Regions from separate parts of the Allobosea sp. P5_A5 genome, predicted to be linked through region 3. Evidence: predicted binding sites of a transcription regulator. Region 3 holds the regulator's gene; each other region holds the start of a gene.

Region 1 (7,066 bases), on a different contig from region 3:
CTATACCGCCGGTTTCTTCGCGCGCGCCGCTCTCGAACGCGGCTGGGAGATCACCGGCACCGTACGCGATGCCGACAGGGCGGCCGAACTCAGCCGCGGCGGCATCCGGACCCTGGTCTTCGGCGGCTTTGCCGTGTCGCGCCGTCTGGCTGAGGCTGTCGCGGAAGCGGATGCGGTCCTCGTCTCGATCCAGCCGAGCGAGGATGGCGATCCCGTCCTCAACGCCCTGTCGCAAGCCCTGTCCGCAGCACCGCGGCTGCGCTGGATCGGCTATCTTTCGACCATCGGGGTCTATGGCGACCAGGCCGGCGCCTGGATCGACGAGGCGACCGCCCCGGCTCCGGGCAACGACCGCAATCGCGGGCGCATCGCTGTCGAACAGCAATGGCTGGCTTTCGGCGAATCGAGTGGCAAGGCGGTCCAGATTTTCCGCCTCGCCGGCATTTACGGCCCCGGCCGCAATCCCCTCGCGAAGCTGCGCAGCGGCACCGCCCATCGCATCGTCAAACCCGGACAGGTCTTCAACCGCATCCATGTCGAGGATATTACCGGCGTGGTGCTGGCATCCATCGAGCAGCCGCGCGGGGGCGCCATCTACAATGTCAGCGACGACGAGCCGGCTCCGCCGCAGGATGTGGTGACGCTGGCAGCAGAGATGACCGGGCTGCCTCCGCCAGACGAGATTCCCTTTGCGGAGGCGCAGCTCTCCCCGATGGCGAAGAGCTTCTACAGCGAGAACAAGCGGGTCTCGAACGCGCTGGTGAAACGCGAATTCGGCTATGCCTTCCGCTATCCGACCTATCGCGAAGGACTGCGCGCGCTCATCGCCGCAGGCGAGTAGCCCGCTTCAGGCGGCAAAGCGCGGCTTCTCGCCGCCATAATAATCGATATAGCGCTGGTCGATCGCCGAAACCGGCAGCACGACCAGGACGTCGGTCGTGCCGAACTGGTGGTCCACCACCGCCCCAGTGCCGAAGCGCGCGCCGATCCGCAGATAGCCCTTGATCAGCGGCGGCATCTGCCGCAGCGCCAGCTTGGCATCGACGGTTTCCGCCGGCAGGCGGTCCATCCCGACGCGATGGCCCGGATGCGCCGTAGCCTGCCAAGCGCCCTCCGAGCGCGCGTGATGATGCAGGAAGCTTAGCGGCAACGCGAGCGCCTCCGGATCGGTCCCGTCCAAGGAGGCGCAACCGAACATCGCATCGATGCGGTAATGCTGGATATAAGCCCAGATCCCCGACCAAAGCAGGTCGACCGTGCGCTTGGTACGGTAGGGCTTCAGCACGCAGGAACGGCCAAGTTCGAGAAAGCGCTGGCCGGGATGTCCAGCCAGAAGCGGCCTCAAATCGAATTCGCTTTGGGAGTAGAAACCCCCAAGCCGGTCGGCCGCGCTCTGGCGCATCAGCCGATAGGTCCCAACGACCTTGGGTTTGACACCGCCGAAGCGGCCTCGCGCGTCATGGTCGATCACCAGCAGATGATCACAGGCCTTGTCGAAGCGATCGGCATCGCGGCGAAACATCCGCGCGACCACATCGGGCTTCGCCGACATCTCCTCATAGAACACGCGGTAGCGCAGGCGCTGCGCCCGCCAGATCTCGCGCGGGCTGCGTGCCAGCCTGACCTCGAGCGAGCCATGCCGGCCGAGCGTGCCGGCGAGCGGCTCCGACTCGCCTGAAATTCCTGCATACCGGCGCATGGCGCCGCCCGTGACCGGCATCATCGGCGCAAGGCGCGAAAGAAAAGGATTGCCGGCTGAGAAACGCAGCGCCGTCGAATGCGCGCTCGCGGAAACATGCAAAGTCATAGCCAGTCTCACCCCTGAAACCGCTTCCGGCATTCGGGAAGGCTTGCTGTGGAGGTTTTACAGGGTTGCGACAGAACTGCGTCGAACCCGTGACGGCCGTCAAGCCGAGAGCGGTTGCGGCATCGACAAGCCCGGCTCCAGGGCATCGAGCAATCGAACCAAAGCGGCGCGCTCTAGAGGCTTTGCCAGGCAATCATCCATGCCGGCGGTCAATGCAGCCTCGCGATCCGACGCCGAGACATTGGCGGTGACCGCCACGACCGGCAGGCGCCTGCCCTGTTTTCGTTGCGATTCAAGCGCCCTGACCGCGCGGACGCAATCAAGCCCGGTAAGCCCCGGCATTCTGACATCGAGCAGCGCCAGATCCAGCGGCGTTTCCTCCCCGTCAAAGCCGGCGGTAATGCGTTTCAGGGCGGCGGCTCCGTCCTGAACCCATATCGGGAAGGCGCCGAGGCGCTCCAGCGTCCGGGTCAGGAGCAAGGCGTTGATCTCGTTGTCTTCGGCAACGAGCACGTTCAGTCGGGCCGATCGGCTCGCATGAGCCGGCCGCATGATCTGCGGGCCTTTCGAGACGGAGGGGGAGGTGTCGCCAAGCCGCTCGTACAAGGAGCGGGCGCGGACCGGCTTGATCAGGAAACCTGAGAATCCCGCTGCCTGCGGAGCCCCGAACTGGCGCCTCGCGAGCGGCGAAAGCAGGATCAGGCAATCGCGGACGCCGGCCGCAGCAGCCGCCCGCGCCAGATCCTTAGCCGGTGCATCGCCGATCACCTGATCGATCAGGACCCCGCTGACCGGCTCGGCCGCGAACACATCCTGCGCTGCCTCGATCGTGGTGACGAGCCGAGCAGAAGCCCCCGTTGCGCTGATGGTCTCGACCAGGAACGATCCGGCGAAGGGCGCCGGCGATACGATCAGCACATGCCGGCCAGGCCATTGCGGGATCGGCTCCGCACTCCGGCCGGGTGCTGCCGACAGGGGTAAAACGACGCGGAACCTAGCGCCCTGCCCCAATCGGCTTTCGGCATGCACCTCCCCGCCCATCGCTGCGACCAGACGGCGCACGATCGCGAGCCCGAGCCCGGTGCCCGCGTTGAGTTCTCCCGGCTCGCGCTCGAGCTGCTCGAATTCGCCGAAAATGCTCTCGAGCTTGTCGGCCGGGATGCCCGGGCCGGTGTCGGCCACGACGATTTCGATCGCCGTACCCGCTCGCCGCAGGCTGATGCCGACCCCGCCGGCTTCCGTGAACTTGACCGCATTGCCCACAAGATTGAGCAGGATCTGGCGCATCCGGTCGCGGTCGCCGATCAGTTGGGCTGGTACATCCGGTGAGATATGGGCTGCGAGCTCGATGCCCTTGGCCTGTGCGCGTGGCGCCATCAACTCCGCGACCGTTTCCACCAACTGCAAGGCATCGAATGGTTCCCGTGCCAGTTCCAGCCGTCCCGCCTCGACCTTGGCGAAATCGAGGATGTCGTCGACCAGCGCCAGCAGCGCCTCGCCCGAGATGCGCAGGGCCTGGACGTAAGTCGACTGCTCGCCGTCCAATCCGGTGTCGGACAGAAGGTCGGACATCCCCAGGATTCCGTTGAGCGGCGTGCGGAATTCGTGGCTGACCGTGGCGAGAAAGCGTGATTTGGCCTCGCTCGCGGCTTCCGCGCGGCTACGCGCCTCGACCAGCGCGTCCTCATCGGCGATGCGGGTGGAGATGTCGCGCCCGACGCGCTGGTTCAGCATACGGCCGTCCGGCCCGGGCACCAGGGTCTCGACCCAGGCGACCCAGCGCTCGCCCTCCTGCGTGGCCAGGCATTCGTCGAAACTGCGGGTCCCATCCTCCCGCTGGGCGCGTGCACGCAGCGCCAGTTGCGGCAGTTGCGCCTCGCTACCGATCAGATCATCGTCGCAAGCTCCATAAAGAGCCGCATAAGCAGCATTTGCATAGATGATGCGCATGCCATCGCGGCGCACGATGAAATCACCTTGCGCTTCGATCAGGCTGCGATAGCGCTCCTCCCGATCGGCCAGGCTCCAGAGGCGATCGGTCAGGCTCTCGACGTCGCGCATGAGCGTCGCCTGGTGCTGCAATATGCCGGTCCGCCAGCGCAGGGTGACAAAGACAGCGGCAGCGACGCTTGCGAGCACGCCGAGGAAAAGCGCCGAAAATGCCCAGAGCGAAGGAACCATGCCCTTGCTCTAGCCCCCGTTCACTGAAGAAAGGCGTCGAACGAGGCGCGAGTTTGACGGTGAACCGGCAAGGCTCTCTTAACCGATAAGGCTCCCTTAACCGTCGGGTCGCTCAGGCGGCTTGCGCCAATTGATCGCCTCGCGAGCGATAGGACAGCGCCTCCGCCAGATGCAGGCGCCCGACCTTCGCCTCTCCATCGAGATCTGCCAGCGTGCGCGCGACCTTGAGCACGCGATGATAAGCCCGCGCCGTCAACCGCATGGCTTCCGCGGCGTCCCGCAGCAGCGCGAGTCCCGCATTGTCAGGCCGGGCGATCTCTTCCAGCACCGGGGGCGGACAGGCCGCATTGGTCATGATGTTCGTGATCCCAAGGCTTACGAAACGCGCAGTTTGCAACCGTCGTGCCTCGGCCACACGGGCCGCGACCTCGGCCGATCCCTCCCCTGCCGCAGGCAATATCAGGTCCGCCGCCGTCACGGCGGGGACGTCGATCATGATATCGATGCGGTCGAGCAGCGGGCCGGAAATCCGCGTCTGGTACTGCGCGATGCAGCGCTCGGTCGCCTGGCGCTTGCATGAATAGCCGGGCTCGGTCGCCCTGCCGCACCGACACGGATTCATCGCTGCCACGAGCTGGAAGCGCGCAGGATAGACCGCGCGATGATTGGCGCGCGAGATCAGCACGTCGCCGGTTTCGATGGGCTGGCGCAGCGCATCCAGCACCTGCGGCTGGAATTCCGCCAGCTCGTCCAGGAACAGGACGCCGTGATGAGCCAGCGAAACCTCGCCCGGCCGCGCCTGCAGGCCACCGCCCACCAGCGCCGCCATCGAAGCCGAATGATGCGGTGCGCGAAACGGTCGCCTGTCCGTCAGCTGCCCGCCCGCGAGGTGTCCGCCCACGGACAGGACCATCGACACCTCGAGCAGTTCGCGCGGCGAAAGCGGCGGCAAGATCGACGGCAGACGGCTCGCCAGCATCGACTTGCCTGCGCCGGGTGGCCCGTTCATCAGCAGATTGTGGCCGCCGGCCGCTGCGATCTCCAGCACGCGCTTGGCGCTCTCCTGACCCTTGATGTCCGCGAGGTCGGGCAGCGGGCCGGTTTGCCGCATTACGGCCGGCTCCGGCCGCGCCATCACCTGCGTGCCCTTGAAATGATTGGCGAGCTGGATCAGCGAACGCGGCGCCAGGATGTCGATATCGGCGGCGGCCCAGGCCGCCTCCGGGCCCGTCGCTTCCGGGCAGATCAGCCCTTGCCCCCGGTCATAGGCGGCGATCGCCGCAGGCAGCACCCCGGCCACCGCCGTGATCGAGCCGTCGAGTGCCAGTTCGCCCAGAACCTTGTAACCGGCCAGGGCGTCGGGCGGGATCGCGCCGATGGCGGCCATGACGGCAAGCGCGATCGGCAGATCGTAATGGCTGCCTTCCTTCGGCATATCGGCCGGCGCGAGGTTGACGGTGATGCGCTTAGCCGGCAGCGCCAGGCCCGACGCGATCAGTGCCGCGCGGACGCGCTCACGGCTTTCCGCGACAGCCTTGTCAGGCAATCCGACGAGAATGAACGCGACGCCGCCCGACGCGACCTGCACCTGAACATCGACGGCCCGGGCCTCAATGCCTTCGAACGCCACCGTCGCGACTCTCGTCACCATTTTGCCCGACCCCGATCCCCAAGGGAACGCTAGCCGAGCTCCGGCAATCTTGCAAGAACATATCGGGAACCAACCACTTCCACCGGAAGAGCGAGGCGCGCACCCGTGCGCCTCGCCAAGTCCGTCACGCCAAGTCCGTCACGCCAAGTCCGTCACGCCAAGTCCATCACGCCAAATCCATCACGCCGGGACGCCGACGCCGATCTGGCAGGCCACGCCCGTCCCGCCGAGCCCGCAATAACCGGCGGGATTCTTGGCCAGATACTGCTGATGATAGGCTTCAGCGAAATAAAACGGCGGCGCCTCCCGGATCTCGGTCGTGATCGGCCCATACCCCTTCTTCGCCAGCGCCTGTCCGTATTCGTCACGCGAATGCTCGGCAGCCGAAAGCTGCTCTGCATCGAAGGTGTAAATCGCAGAGCGATACTGCGTGCCGGCATCATTGCCCTGCCGCATGCCCTGCGTCGGATTATGGTTTTCCCAGAAGGTCTTGAGCAGCGCCTCATAGGAGGTCTTCGCGGGATCGTAGACGACCAGCACGACCTCGGTGTGGCCGGTCAGGCCACTGCAGGTCTCCTCATAAGTCGGGTTCGGCGTTTCGCCTCCGGCATAACCGACGGCCGTTACCCAGACCACATCGCCGAGCTGCCAGAACTTGCGTTCGGCACCCCAAAAACAGCCGAGGCCGAACACGGCCTGCTTCAATCCCTCGGGATAGGGACCCTGGAGGCGATGGCCGTTGACGAAGTGGGTTTCGGCGGTGGGCAGCGGCGTCGAGCGGCCGGGCAAGGCCTCGGCAGCTGTGGGCAACGCGGTTTTCTTGCGCAAGGAGAACATCGAGGGCTCCGTTCTGTGATGGCCAGGAATATAGGCGTCGCGAAAGCCTTCTGACAGATGCGACGGCGTCCAAACGCGTTCACTGACGCGTGACGATGCCGATCACAGGTTCGGGCGGCCGCGCGAGCCAAAGCAGGCCGAAGCCGATCAGAAGCGCGGCCGCCGCCACCGGCGCGCGCATCGTTTCGACGAAAGCGGGATCGGCAAGCCAGGGATGAACGTTTCGCGCGATGGCCGGCCCGAAGGCCGCATAGCGCTCGTGCAGCAGGGACTGCAGCCCATCGCCGATGGATGTGAACTGCACGGCTCCGTTCGCGATGGAACGCGCGCCGTCCACCATGGCCGCGATAAAGCCGAGCGCGACGAGGACGTAGCCTGCCAACCGAACGATGAATCGCAACGCCGCCGCCTTCTGTATTCCACCCGCATCTGAAAACGCGGTCACCGAGGGACATGTGCGTGTCGCACAGGCGAACCACAATACACCCTGAGGCTCCGACAAGCCTATTTCGGCAATTGTGAAAAAGCCGTCGCGACGGCCTTGAAAGATAGCGCCACGACGGTCATAAGCACCGCGCCGGACAGGTGGC
Region 2 (7,066 bases), on a different contig from region 3:
CTCGAGCGCACGGACCTTGATGGCGTTCTGCTTGAAGACGCCGAGCGCATGCGCCATCGCGCCGATCTCGTCCTTGCGGTCGGCATGGGGCACATCCGCCGTCAGGTCCCCATCGGCCATGGTCTTCATCGCATGTGTCATGGCGACGATCGGGCGCGACACCCGCGCTGAGACCAGCCGCAGGCTGGCGGCGGCGAGGCCGAGCGTCAGCAGCAGCAGCCCGCAATACATCACCAGCTCGAAGGTCGCACCGGATGCCTGCATGGCCGCCGTCGTCCGCAGCAGTTCGATGGAGATGCGCGTGACGGCCGCGATCTGGTCGAGCGCTGCGGTGACCTGATCGCGCCAGGCGATGACACCGATCGTCGGTATTTTGCCGCCGGTGACTTCGTCGACGAGCGTATCGTGGACCGCTTTGAAGGGGCCTGAGAAATAGGCGGCCTGCGCTTTTGCGACGGCGTCCTTGAGCTCACCCGGAGCGCTGGGGCCACCGACGATGGCGCGGACATTCTCCCAGCCGAAGTTCATCCGCGCCTGGGCAACGATGAGCGCCTGCGTATCCTTCGCTGTCAGGGCGCGCGCTTCGGCCACGGCCGGATTGAGGATGACCGCCTCCGTGCCGCCCGCCGCCCGGGCCGCCCAGCTCATGGCGCGAACGGCGACCAGGTTGGCGAAACCGGGATTGAGCGCGCGGATCTCGTTCTCGACCGCATTGGTGGTCGCTTCCAGTGCCTCCAGCAGCGTCGAGCCTTGCGCGAGAATGCGACCGCCGACAGCCTTGTCACGCCCTTCGAGCGGCTGCTTCAACGCGGTGTCGACAGCGGTCCGGATGGATTTGATGTCGCCATAGGACGCATCGAGCGTGGTACGGCGGGCCTTGAGTTCGTTGGAGGGCGCATCCGCCAGAGCCGCGAGAGCCGCGCTAAGGGCCGTGTCGACCGCCTTGCGGCGAGACAGGACGCCCTCCACGCTCTGGCTGTTCTTGTCCTGCGGCAGCGTCAGCGCGGTCGGCGTATCGCCACGCTCGGAGCGGAAGTTGAGCAGGGCCGCGAACAGATCGCCGTTGATCACCGTCAGCCGCCTGACCTCCTGGGCAGAGGCATAGGCGCGGTAGGAGGTCCAAAGCTCCCCGACACAGAAGGCTGTAACGAGGCAACTCAGCAGTCCGATGATGCCCATCAGCATCGTCTTCAGGGACAGGGAGCGGACAGATGGCGTCATGACAGGAAACTGCACCGGAGAAAGAGTTATGCTGCGGTGCAATATCGATCAGAATAGGTTGCGATATCCTTGCATCTAGGCGGATTTGGGCCAAAAAAATCCTGCGGTTCCGCATTTTTGCATCAAACCGCCGTTTTCACCGATCGTGAGCCGCGCCATGATACGACCTCAGGTGGTTCCGAAAACCGCCGGCACCCAGGACGCGCGGCGTCTTACTCGGCCGCGGCCTTGAGCTGTGCCCCCTTCGCGAAGGGCAACTTCGGCTCCTCGTCGTCGAATTCCAGCGCGCCGATTTTTTCGGCCCGGCCCGTGACCTTGCCGGCGGAGGTCTTGATCTGGCCGACATCCTCCTGCGCCTGGCGAAAATGGGTGTCGAGCTTGTCCACGCGCTCGCCGAGCCGCCGCACATCATCGAGCAGCTTTCCGACCTCGGTCTGGATCACGCGGGCCTCTTCGCGCATGCGCGAATCACGAACCAGCGATTGCATCAGCTGGATCGCGAGCGCCAGCAGCGAAGGTGAGACGATCATGATCCGCGCCCGATGCGCGCGCTGCACGACATCGTCGAAATGCTCGTGCAGATCGGCGTAGATCGATTCCGATGGCACGAAGAGCAAAGCGAGATCCTGCGTTTCACCCGGCAGGAAATAACGCTCCGCGATGTCCTTCACATGGACGCCGACATCGCTGCGCACGCGTTGCCCGGCCGCTTTCCGCGCCTCTTCGCCGCGCGCCTCTTTCAGCAACGTGAAGCTCTCGAGCGGGAACTTGGCGTCGATGACAAGCCCGCGCCCGTCTCCCGGCAGCGTCACCATGCAGTCGGGCCGGCGGCCGTTGGACAGCTGCGGCTGGAACGAGAAGAACGCGGCCGGCAACCCGTCGCGGATGATCGCTTCCATCCGGCCCTGGCCGTAGGCGCCGCGCGCCTGCTTGTTGGCGAGGATGTCCTTCAGCGTCACCACTTCGGTGGTGAGGTCGGTGAGGTTCTTCTGCGCCGTGTCGATCACGGCCAGCCGCTCCTGCAGCTTCCCGAGGCTTTCGGTCGTCTGCTGCACATTGCGCTCCAGTCCGGAGCCGACCTGCTGGCGCAGCCCGTCCATCCTGTCCGCGACGAGACGGGCAAGGTCGCCCTGCCGTGTCGAGAGAATCTCCGCCATGGATTGCAGCCGCCCCGAGAGTTCGGCCTGGGCGCGGTTCATCTCCGCGACCTTGTCGTCCATTTCGCGGGCCCGCTCGGCGGCCATCGCCGCTTCGACGGCGCGATTGCGTCCGCCGCGCCAGGCTGCCATCGCGGTCAGGGCCAGCAGCAGGATGGTGGCTGCCCCGAACCCGAACAGCGCCTGCGCCCAGGTGACGGGTTGGTCGAGCAGCGTGAAGGCGATCGCGTTCATGGCCCGACGCTAGCCGATTCTCCTCCGACTGGCGAACGAAAGTGGAACGGTTTGACCGTTTGCCCACAAATGCTTATGTCGCCCGCTGTTCAGATTTTCTCGCGCGGAAAACCATGGCCATTCGCCCGCTTGTCATCCTGCCCGACACCCAGCTTCGCCTTGTCTCGAAGCCGGTCGAGAGCGTCACGCCGACGATCCGCGCGCTCGTCGACGACATGTTCGACACGATGTACGAGGCGCCGGGGATCGGGCTCGCCGCCATCCAGATCGGTGAGCCGGTCCGCGTCGTGACGATCGACCTCGCCAAGCCGGCTCCCGAGGGCGAGCCGGCGGTGCCGAAGGAGCCGCAGGTCTTCATCAATCCAGAGGTCACCTGGTCTTCCGACGAAGTCGCCAGCTATGAGGAGGGCTGCCTCTCGATTCCGGAGTATTACGAGGAAGTCGAGCGGCCGGCCTCGGTCAAGGTCCGTTTCATGGACCTCGATGGACAGACGCGGGAGATCGAGGCTGACGGCCTGCTCGCGACCTGTCTGCAGCATGAGATCGACCACCTCGACGGCGTGCTTTTCATCGACCATCTCTCGCGGCTGAAGCGCGAGCGCGTCACCAAGAAATTCGCCAAGGCGGCCAAGCGCGAACGCGCGGCTTGAGCGGCCGACAGGGCCGCCGGCCCGATGCCGCATGTGAGGTAAAGTCGAGCGTATGAGTTTGCGCGTCATCTTCATGGGCACGCCCGATTTCGCCGTCCCGGTGCTGACCGAGATCGTCGGCCAGGGGCATGAGGTCGTGTCGTGCTACACGCGGGCTCCGGCGCAGGCGGGGCGGGGCCTTGAGCTGAAGCCTTCCCCGGTGCATCGCGCTGCCGAGCGCTTCGGCATTCCAGTATTCACGCCCGCGACGCTGAAGACGCCGGAGCAGGCGGAGATCATCGCCTCGCAGGATGCGGACGTCGCGGTCGTCGTCGCCTATGGCATGATCCTGCCCCAGGCGATCCTCGACCTGCCGGAGCTGGGGTGCCTGAATGTGCACGCCTCGCTTCTGCCGCGCTGGCGGGGTGCCGCCCCGATCCAGCGGGCGATCATGGCGGGCGATGCCGAGAGCGGCGTCTGCGTGATGAAGATGGAAGCCGGGCTCGATACCGGCCCGGTCGGCATGGCCGAGCGCCTCGCCATCGGCCCCGACATGACGGCCGGCGAACTTCACGACAGGCTGAGTATCCTGGGCGCCGATCTGATGGTGCGGGCCCTGGCGGCGCTGGCCCGTGGCGGCCTGCACTTCACGCAACAGCAGAGCGAGGGCGCGACCTATGCCGCCAAGATCGCCAATGCCGAAGCCCGGCTGAGCTGGGATCGACCGGCACGACAGGTGCATGATCTGGTCCGAGGGCTTTCGCCGTTTCCGGGCGGCTTTGCCGAGATCGATCTCGGCAAGGGGCCCGAACGACTGAAGGTTCTTCGAACCGCGCTGGCCGGCGGCGCGGCCGAGCCCGGCACATTGCTGGACGATGAAGGCACGGTCGCCTGCGCGGAAGGCGCCGTGAAGCTGCTGCAGGTGCAGCGCGCCGGCAAGGCTCCGATGAGCGGGGCGGAGTTCCTGCGCGGCGCCCGCCTGGTCGCCGGCGACAAGCTCTAGCAGGACCCGACGCCCTTGCCCGCGATCCGCTTCGAACGAACCACCGGGCGGCCCTGATGCCGCGTTACAAGCTCGTGATCGAATATGACGGCACCCCGTTTTCGGGTTGGCAGCGCCAACTCAATGGGCCGTCGGTGCAGCAGAGCGTCGAGGAGGCGATCGAAGCCTTTTGCGGCCACCCGGTCCGCCTGCATTGTGCGGGCCGGACAGATGCCGGTGTCCACGCGACGCATCAGGTCGCGCATGTCGACATCGCCAAGGACTGGCGTACCGATGTCGTGCGCGATGCCACCAATGCGCGGCTGAAACAACAGGTGCCGGTCGGCGTACTGAGCGCCGAGATCGTGCCGGCCGACTTCGATGCGCGCATCTCGGCCAGGCGGCGCTATTACCTCTATCGCATCCTGGACCGGCGCGCGCCGCCGACGCTCGATAAGCACCGAGTCTGGCACGTTCCGGTGAAGCTCGATCACGAGGCGATGGACCGCTCGGCCAAGGCGCTGCTGGGCCACCACGACTTCACCACCTTCCGCGCCGCCGAATGCCAGGCCAACAGCCCAATGCGCACCCTCGACCGGCTCGACGTGGTGCGCGAGGGGGCAGAGGTCGTGGTCTATGCCCATGCCCGCTCCTTCCTCCACCACCAGATCCGTTCGATCGTCGGTAGCCTGAAGATGGTCGGGATGGGCCGCTGGCCGGAAGCCAGGATGGGGCAGATTCTGGTGGCGCGCGAGCGGGCGCAATGCGCGGCGCTGGCGCCCTCCTGCGGGCTCTATCTTGCCGGCGTGGATTACTGAACGGCTGCCGGACCCGGCGGACGCGCCTAATTTACCGCGAAATAGGCGCTCAGGATGCGGTGCGTGATCCGTTCCAGCGCTTCGAGATCGGAGATGGCGACGCATTCGTCGACCTGATGCATGGTTTTGCCGACGACGCCGTACTCGACGACGGGGCAATAGCTTTTGATGAAGCGCGCATCCGAGGTGCCGCCGGTCGTCGACAAGGCCGGGCGCTTGCCGGTTTCCGCCTCGACAGCGTCGGCGACCATCGCGACGAAGGGCCCCGGCTGCGTCAGGAAGGCGACCGCGTTCGTTGGCTGGAACGAAAGCTCGTAGCGGACCATGTTTCCGGCTGCCTCGCGCAGGCGCCGTTCGATCTCGGCCGCCAGCGTCTCGGGCGTCCATGTATCGTTGAAGCGGATGTTGAACACCGCCTTCGCCTGACCGGGAATGACGTTGGTCGCGGGATTGCCGACATCGAGTGTCGTCACTTCGAGATTGCTCGCATCGAAATGGCGGGTGCCGCCGTCGAGCGGCGTTGCGTCGAGCGCCGCCAACAGCCGGACCATCCCCCGAATCGGGTTATCGGCCAGATGCGGATAACCGACATGGCCCTGCTTGCCCTGAACCGTCAGTGTGCCGGTAAGCGAGCCCCGCCGGCCAATCTTGATCATGTCGCTCATCGTGGTCGGGTTGGTCGGCTCGCCTAGCAGGCAATGGTCGAAGCGCTCTCCGCGCTCATGAGCCCATTTCAGCAGTTTGACCGTGCCGTTGATGGCGGGCCCTTCTTCGTCGCCGGTGATCAGAAAGGCGATCGAGCCCGGCGCCGTCGGGTTCTCGCGGCGATAGCGGATGGCGGCCGCGATCATGCTGGCCAGCCCCCCCTTCATGTCGCAGGCACCCCGTCCATAGAGCATGCCGTCCTGGATCGTGCCGGCGAAGGGGCTGCGCGTCCAGGCGGCCTCATTGCCGACCGGCACGACGTCGCTATGGCCGGCTATCACGAAGAGCGGCGCTTCGGTTCCGATCCGGGCGTAGAGGTTCTCGACATCGGGCGTGCCGGGCTCGCTAAAGACGGGGCGATGCACCCCGTAGCTTTCGCACTTCAGCGCTGCCGCGATCAGATCCAGTGCACCACCTTCGACCGGCGTCACAGAGGCGCAGCGCACCAGCGCTTGCGTCAGCGCCACAGGGTCGGCGGGATTGAAATCGAGGGCGGAGAGGGCGGTCGGTTGGCTCGTCATTCCGCCGCTTTAGCACCGGCGGTGACAGCCGCAAGCGCGGGTTCCTCCGGCCGTGCCGCCGGCATCAGGCCGAGGTCGACGAAGGCGATGACCCAGGCGATCGTCGCGATCGCTTCCAGCGAGGGCCGCCAGCCGATCGAGAGAACGGGGCGCAACTGCTCCGGCAGCACGATCGCGCAGATCAGCAGGATGCCGAACAACGACGATCCGCCGCGATCGCTCGCCCGCTTGGCCGCCAAAGCCGCCCACGGGAAAAGGGCGAAGGCGCCCGCGAAATGAACGATGAAATAGGCCGTGTCGCGGTCGAAAAGGATTGGCGCGGTCCGTTGAACCCCGAGGAGCAGGAGCGCCACAGCCGCGCTGCCGATCCAGAAGGGGCGCAGGCCGATGCGGCCATCGAAATCGCAGAGCAGGCGAAACAGGGACATGGGCAACTCCGGTGCTGCCCTTGTCGCATGTCTTAACGCTTCGTTGAAGCTCATGGTGAATAAAGGGTTAATGCACCCCTCCGGCCTTGTGCCGGCTCGGAAATGACTTGATGGAAGAAATCCTGTCAGCTAGCTGCGAGCTGGCGTTGATCAGAGGCGGCATCGCTGGATGCGCCGAGGAAGCTTGGGCTGCTCCGGCGGCCCTCATGAGGTTCGAGCATGACCATCCGTTTCCATCGCGGCGATCTCCCGGACGGCTACGAGGCCGGAGCCAGCGTCGCGATCGACACCGAAACGCTCGGCCTCAATCCGCACCGCGACCGGCTCTGCGTGGTGCAGCTCTCGCGCGGCGACGGCAGCGCCGATGTCGT
Region 3 (7,066 bases):
GTGATGGCGGGCGAGGCCTCCGACGAAGCGCGGCGCCTTTCGCTGGGTGCCATGACCAACCTGATGTGCCGGGGCCGCAAGCGCGGGCTCGCCGGCGTCATCGCGACGCAGCGTCTGGCGAAGCTTGCCAAGAACGTCGCGGCCGAAGCCTCCAATTTTCTGATGGGACGCACCTTCCTCGACATCGACATGGCCCGCGCCGCCGATCTGCTCGGCATGGACCGGCGCCAGGCCGAGATGTTCCGTGACCTGGAGCGCGGGCAGTTCGTCGCGCTGGGCCCGGCGCTGTCGAAGCGGCCGCTGCCTCTTCGGATCGGCCCGGTCAGTTCGGTCGACCGCGGCGGCGCGCCGGGCCTCATGCCATTGCCGGAACAGGCACCCGCCGAGGCCGGACGCCTAATCTTCACGCCTGGCGAGGACGAGCCGGCGCCATCCGAGCGGTCTCTGCGGCCTGCCCCAAGGCCACGCCCGGCGGCCAACGACGTGTTTCGCCAGATAGAGACCTATCGGCCTGCGGCGCTACCCGAACCTGAGCCGGAGATCGAGCTTGAGCCGGCCGAGCGCGAGGCGATCATGGCCGAGATCCTGCGCGAACTCGTCAGCGATCCGGAAGCGCGATCGCGCCAGGTCGCGGTGCTCTATCAGGATTTCACCGTGCGGTGTCGGATGCGCCGGCTCGGTCGCACGCAGCTGAGCCTCGAGGAGTTTCGCCGCAAGCTCGCGGTCGCGCGCGCCGGGGTGAGCGACAGCATCGCCGAAAGCGAAGGCTGGAAGGCTGCGGTCGCGGCCTCCGGCGCATTGCCCGAGGATCTGCAAGGCCTGTTCCTTTTCATCGCGCGCACGGCGATCGAGGGTGCGCCCTGCCCTGGCGACGCAGAACTCGCGCGTGTCTATGGCAGCCATTCGCCAAGCCGGGCTCGTCGGCTGCTCGGCTATATCGAGGAGCGCGGCCTGATCGTCTGCCATGTCGATTTCCGCGGCCAGCGCACCCTGGCCCTCCCCACGCTCGGCGTTGAGACGGCGCCCGGCTTGCCGCTGCCCCGGACGGCGGGGCTGCCGCGCAGCGCACGCGGATGAACCGGCTCTTCGGGGCCGAGCGACCTCGAGCGCGCTTGCGGCGAACCTTGACCATCGCGCTCGTGACCGGCATGACCTCAACCCGCATTCACGGGTAAGGCCATGCGCGTCCTGCTGATCGACAATTACGACAGCTTCACCTGGAACCTCGTCCACCTCATCGGCGGGCTGGGCGCGCAGGTCGATGTCCGGCGCAACGACGCGCTGTCGGTCGAAGAAGCGCTGAGCGGTGACCATGAGGCGATCGTGCTGTCACCGGGGCCCTGCACCCCCAACGAGGCGGGGATCTGCCTCGATCTCGTCAGGCAGGGCGCCGGCACCAAGCCGATCTTCGGCGTTTGCCTCGGGCTGCAAGCCATGGGACAGGCTTTCGGCGGCGATGTGGTGCGCGCCCTGTCGCCGATGCACGGCAAGGTGTCCCCGATCCGCCATCAGTCACGCGGCCTGTTTCGCGGAATCAACGGCCCGATCCAGGCGACACGCTACCACTCGCTCGTTGTCGATCGTGCGACGTGCCCGCCCATCTTCGATATCGAGGCCGAGACGGAAGACGGGTTGATCATGGCGCTCTCTCATCGCGAACTCCCCGTCAGCGGCGTCCAGTTCCATCCCGAAAGCATCGCCTCGGAGCATGGCGAAACGATCCTGCGGAATTTTCTCGATCTCGCCCGGCGATGGCGCAGCGAGCATGACGCTGCCACCCTGATCCCAACCGTCTGATTTTCCGCAGAGTTCCCATGGACGACTTCAAACCCTTCATCGCCAAGGTCGCGACCGGCGCGAGCCTCTCGCGCGAGGAGGCGCGCGACGCCTTCGAGACCATTCTCTCCGGAGAGGTCACCAATGCTCAGTCGGCAGCCTTCCTGATGGCGCTTCGGGTGCGCGGCGAGAGCGTCGACGAGATCGCCGGCGCCGTCGGCGCGATGCGCGGCAAGATGCTCAAGGTCCGGGCGCCGACAGACGCGATCGACATCGTCGGCACGGGAGGCGATTCCTCCGGCTCCTACAACGTCTCCACGCTTGCCGCGATCATCGCCGCCGCATGCGGCGTGCCGGTCGCCAAGCACGGCAACCGCGCCGCCTCCTCCCGCTCGGGGGCCGCCGATGTCCTGACCGCTTTGGGCGTCAAGGTCGGGCTCGATGCAGCCGCGACCGAGCGTTGCATCCGGGAAGCCGGCGTCGGCTTCATGTTCGCGCCGACGCATCATGCCTCGATGCGCCATGTCGCGCCGGTTCGGACCGAACTCGGCACCCGCACGATCTTCAACCTGCTTGGCCCACTCTCGAATCCCGCCGGCGTCAAGAAGCAGCTCATCGGCGCCTTTTCCGAGACGTGGCTGGAGCCCATGGTGAAGGTGCTGGCCTCGCTCGGTTCGACCCGCGTCTGGGCGGCCCACGGCTCCGATGGTCTCGACGAGATCACCACCACCGGACCGACCCGAATCGTCTCGCTGGAGAACGGCAAGATCGAGACCCTCACGATCAGCCCTGACGATGTCGGCCTTGCATTGGCAAAGCCCGAGGATCTGCGGGGCGGAACGCCAGAGCAGAACGCGGCTGCGCTGCGCGCGGTGCTGGACGGCGAGAAGACCGCTTTCCGGGACATCGCCGCCTTCAACGCCGCCGCCGGCTTGCTCGTCGCCGGCAAGGCAAGCGACTTGAGGGACGGCTTCGCCCAAGCAACGGCGGCGCTCGATTCGGGTAAGGCCAAAGGCGTGCTGGCAAAGCTCGTCGCCACGTCGAACGCGTGAGGCCGGCGATGACCGATATCCTCGCCGAGATCGAGACCTATAAGCGCCGGGAGATCGCAGCCGCCAAGGCAGCGGTTCCCCAGGCTGAGATCGAGCGCCTCGCCCGTGCCGCCGGCAAGCCGCGTGGCTTTGCCGACGCCATGGCGGCGAAGATCGCGGCGGGGAAACCCGCGCTGATCGCCGAGATCAAGAAGGCGAGCCCTTCCAAAGGCCTGATCCGCGCCGATTTCGACCCGCCCGCTTTGGCGCGTGCCTACGCGGCGGGCGGGGCGGCCTGCCTCTCCGTGCTCACCGACGCGCCCTCTTTTCAGGGTCGGCCGGAATTCCTTGCTCAGGCCCGTGAGGCCGGCGGACTGCCGGTGCTCCGCAAGGATTTCCTCTACGATCCCTATCAGGTCTATGAGGCGCGCGTCTGGGGCGCCGATTGCATCCTGATCATCATGGCCGGCGTCGATGATGCGACCGCGCATGTTCTCAACGACACCGCGCGGGACCTCGGCATGGATGTGCTGGTCGAAATCCACGATGACGCCGAACTGGACCGGGCGCTCACGCTCGACAGCCGGCTCCTCGGCATCAATAACCGCGACCTGCGCAGCTTCCATGTCGACCTGGCCGTGACCGAGCGGCTAGCGCCGCGTGTGCCGCCTGATCGCATCGTCATCGGCGAGAGCGGCATCTTCAGCCACGCCGATATCCTCCGGCTGAACGCGGCCGAGGTGAACGCTTTCCTCGTCGGCGAAAGCCTGATGCGGCAAGGCGATGTCGCGGCCGCGACCGCCGAGTTGCTGACCGGCCTGTCGCCAGCGACTGCGGCATGAGCCGCCTCAGCCATCTCGACGCGCAGGGCCAGGCCCATATGGTCGATGTCGGCGACAAGGCCGAGACGGTCCGCGTCGCGGTTGCGGAAGGCAGCGTGGTGATGGCGCCGGAAACAATCGCGATCGTGCGGGACGGGAACGCCAAGAAGGGCGACGTGCTGGGGACTGCACGCCTCGCCGGCATCATGGCGGCCAAGCGCACCCACGAGCTGATCCCGCTCTGCCACCCCTTGCTGCTGAGCAAGATCGCCGTCGAGCTTGAAATCGATGAGGATTTGCCGGGCGTGCGCGTCCGGGCCGAGGTCAAGCTGACCGGTCAGACCGGCGTCGAGATGGAAGCGCTGACCGCGGTCTCCGTCGCCTGCCTCACGGTCTACGACATGGTCAAGGCCGTCGACCGGTCGATGCGGATAGAAGGCATCCGGCTCGTCCATAAATCGGGCGGACGCTCCGGCGATTTCGAGGCGGGTCCGCGCTGATGGCGCTCACCCCTGTTCCCGTCGCGCTGCGCGCGCTGCTGGACAGCGTCCCGGCTTCGACGGACATGGAGCGGTTGCCGCTCGCTCGCTGCGCCTGGCGCGTGCTGGCCGAAGACGTCGTCGCGCTGCGGACGCAGCCGCCCTTCCCCAATTCGGCGATGGACGGTTATGCCGTGCGGGGCGTCGACATGGCCGAGGGCAAGGTGCTCCAAGTCGTCGGCGAATCCGCCGCCGGGCGCGGCTGGGCAGGCTCGGTCGGCACCGGGCAGGCGGTCCGGATCTTCACGGGTGCGCCGATGCCGGACGGCACTGATACCGTGCTGATCCAGGAAGATGCCGATGGCGTCGGCACCGACGCGATCACCGTGCGTGTACCACCCCCGACAGGCAAGTTCCTGCGGCCGGCCGGCCTCGATTTCAGCGAGGGCGACGTGTTGTTGAAGTCCGGGCGCGTGCTCGACAGCGCCGCGCTCGGGCTTGCCGCGGCGATGGGCCACCCTGCCCTCCCGGTTCGTCGCAAGCCGCGCGTCGCGATCCTCGCGACCGGAGACGAACTCGTCGCGCCGGGCGATACCGTCGGGCCCGATCAGATCGTCGCCTCCAACTCCTTTGCGCTCATGGCGCTGGTCGAGAAAGCAGGCGGTGAAGCCTTCGACCTTGGCATAGGCCGTGACAATCACACCGATCTCGCGGCCCGGATTGCGGCCGCGCGAGAGGCCGACGCGGACGTTCTCATCACCCTGGGAGGCGCATCCGTCGGCGCCCACGACCTCGTGCAGGAGGCGCTGACGCGCGCCGGCATGCAGCTCGGTTTCTGGAAGATCGCCATGCGGCCGGGCAAGCCGATGATGACCGGCCGGCTCGGACGCATGGTGGTGGTCGGCCTGCCTGGAAACCCGGTATCCTCGATCGTCTGCGGGCATCTCTTCGTGTTGCCGCTGATCGAAGCTCTGCTGGGGATGCCCGACCCCGCGCGAGACCGCAGCGTCCCTGCTATCCTCGGATGTGATATGCCGGCTAACGATGAACGTGAGGACTACGTTCGCTCGGAGGTCGCGCCAACTCAAAAGGGCTGGCTGACGACGCCGTTCGCGCGTCAGGATTCGTCGATGCTCGGCACTCTCGCCCGTGCCGGCGCCTTGACGATCAGGCCAGCGCTCGCTGAGTCGGCAAAGCAAGGCGATCCCTGCCGGATCCTGCTGCTTCGTTAGCCGGCATCATCTGAGGTCTCCCTGCAGGCACGCTTGCGGAACACAAAGCGAACAGCTATGGTGTTCGTGCTTTGTTTCGAATCTATCATTTCGTTGGCGGGGACGATGCTGACACGCAAGCAACATGAACTCCTGCGCTTCATTCAGGAGCGTTTGCGCGAGAGCGGCGTGCCGCCCTCCTTCGACGAGATGAAGGACGCGCTCGATCTGCGCTCCAAATCGGGCATCCATCGCCTGATCATGGCTTTGGAGGAGCGCGGCTTCATTCGGCGGTTGCCGAACCGGGCGCGTGCGCTGGAGGTCATCAAGATGCCCGAGAGCGCCGGCGGCCCGCAGCCACGCCGGTTCAATCCGGCGGTGGTGCAGGGCGGCCTGTCCAACCAGACGGCGGCGGCGAAACCCCGCATGGCGCCGGCACCCGAAGAGGACGTCCGAGGCGCGATCGCGATCCCGGTCATGGGCCGCATCGCCGCGGGCACCCCGATTTCGGCGATCCAGAATGCCAGCCATACCGTCTCGCTGCCGCCCGACATGCTCGGTGCCGGCGAGCATTACGCGCTCGAGGTGCGCGGTGATTCGATGGTCGAGGCCGGCATCCTCGACGGCGACACGGTCGTCATCCGGCGGCAGGACACGGCCAGTAACGGCGACATCATCGTCGCGCTGATCGATGACGAGGAAGCCACGTTGAAGCGGTTGCGCCGTCGCGGTTCGTCGATCGCGCTCGAGGCTGCCAATCCGGCCTACGAGACACGCGTACTCGGCCCCGACCGCGTCAAGATTCAGGGGCGCCTGGTCAATTTGCTCCGTCGCTATTGAACGCGGGCTATTGAACGTTGTCGGCGTCTTCGGCTGGCTCCGCCACTGGCGCTGGCGCCGGAGCTGGACGTGAGGCGGCGGGCGCTGCCGGACTTGGGGATCGTCGGCGTGTCCAGGGACGCTCGGTGTTCGCCTGTTCGGAAGCGCGGAAGCTCCAGCCCTCGCTGTGCCTGAACAGCGAGGTGGCCCCGTCTCGCGACAGGTCCATGCGGTGCACCAGCGTAGCCTCACAGGGCGCGCTCCAGGGAATGCTCGTCACCACCAGATCGGCGCGCCGGCAGTCCTCGATGATCGCGATGCGATCGCGCGCATAGGAGATGGTACGGCCCTCAGCCGTTCGGGTGACGCAGCCCAGACTGTCGCAGACGACACCGTTCCGCAAAGTGGCGTCGTCCGGCGAGCGGTTGTCGCCATCCGCAGCGAGCCATTGCTGAAGAACGAAGCGGCTGGGCTTGCCTGCGATGGCGAACCGCCCGTCGGCGCCGCGTACGGCGATGCCGGAACCGTCGCGCTCGATCAGGATCTCCGGTCGTTCGGGTTTCGCGGCGAATGCCACGCCGAATGTGAGCGGCAGGAGACCGAGCCAGCGCAACCGCGTCGTCCAAAGGCTGAGCCAGAGCAGGGATATGGCGAAGCTCAGCAACACCGCAGGGCCGAATGCGGCGACGGTTACGGTCGAATAGTCGATGGTGGCGACCCAGTGTGCGACCTTCAGCACCATCTCGGAGGCCAGGCCCATCAAGGCCCAGGCTGGCCAGTCGAGCCCGAACGGATAAGCCAGGACGCCGAAGACGGCGGCCGGCATCACGCAAAGCGAGACGAAGGGCAGCGCCATGGCATTGCCGAGCAGCCCGAAGGGATTGAAGGTCTGGAAATGGAAGGCTCCGAACGGCGCGGTAGCGGCGGTG

The links. The regulator LexA, encoded in region 3, represses DNA repair genes until DNA is damaged. The targets are predictions, from matches to a motif close to TGTTCNNNNTGTGTTCNG.
Region 1: the regulator LexA is predicted to act here: its motif matches at 5,693-5,710, upstream of AC1DR6_RS22690 (YifB family Mg chelatase-like AAA ATPase).
Region 2: the regulator LexA is predicted to act here: its motif matches at 2,644-2,661, upstream of AC1DR6_RS19535 (DNA recombination protein RmuC).

The regions. Positions count from the first base shown of each region.
Region 1 covers NZ_JBFUKY010000020.1:9,921-16,986, forward strand. The annotation lists gene AC1DR6_RS22675 (SDR family oxidoreductase) at 1-841, shown strand, start outside; gene olsB (l-ornithine N(alpha)-acyltransferase) at 848-1,699, opposite strand; gene AC1DR6_RS22685 (ATP-binding protein) at 1,907-3,988, opposite strand; gene AC1DR6_RS22690 (YifB family Mg chelatase-like AAA ATPase) at 4,101-5,639, opposite strand; gene msrA (peptide-methionine (S)-S-oxide reductase MsrA) at 5,820-6,476, opposite strand; gene AC1DR6_RS22700 (PetM family of cytochrome b6f complex subunit 7) at 6,556-6,876, opposite strand; tRNA gene AC1DR6_RS22705 (tRNA-Ser) at 7,056-7,066, shown strand, end outside.
Region 2 covers NZ_JBFUKY010000012.1:671-7,736, forward strand. The annotation lists partial or broken gene AC1DR6_RS19530 (methyl-accepting chemotaxis protein) at 1-1,221, opposite strand, end outside; gene AC1DR6_RS19535 (DNA recombination protein RmuC) at 1,434-2,612, opposite strand; gene def (peptide deformylase) at 2,726-3,262, shown strand; gene fmt (methionyl-tRNA formyltransferase) at 3,315-4,244, shown strand; gene truA (tRNA pseudouridine(38-40) synthase TruA) at 4,301-5,041, shown strand; gene dapE (succinyl-diaminopimelate desuccinylase) at 5,068-6,267, opposite strand; gene AC1DR6_RS19560 (DUF805 domain-containing protein) at 6,264-6,695, opposite strand; gene AC1DR6_RS19565 (ribonuclease D) at 6,915-7,066, shown strand, end outside.
Region 3 covers NZ_JBFUKY010000001.1:424,706-431,771, reverse strand. The annotation lists gene AC1DR6_RS02085 (helicase HerA domain-containing protein) at 1-1,077, shown strand, start outside; gene AC1DR6_RS02080 (anthranilate synthase component II) at 1,180-1,797, shown strand; gene trpD (anthranilate phosphoribosyltransferase) at 1,815-2,828, shown strand; gene trpC (indole-3-glycerol phosphate synthase TrpC) at 2,837-3,649, shown strand; gene moaC (cyclic pyranopterin monophosphate synthase MoaC) at 3,646-4,128, shown strand; gene AC1DR6_RS02060 (molybdopterin molybdotransferase MoeA) at 4,128-5,339, shown strand; gene lexA (transcriptional repressor LexA) at 5,445-6,158, shown strand; gene AC1DR6_RS02050 (ComEC/Rec2 family competence protein) at 6,166-7,066, opposite strand, start outside.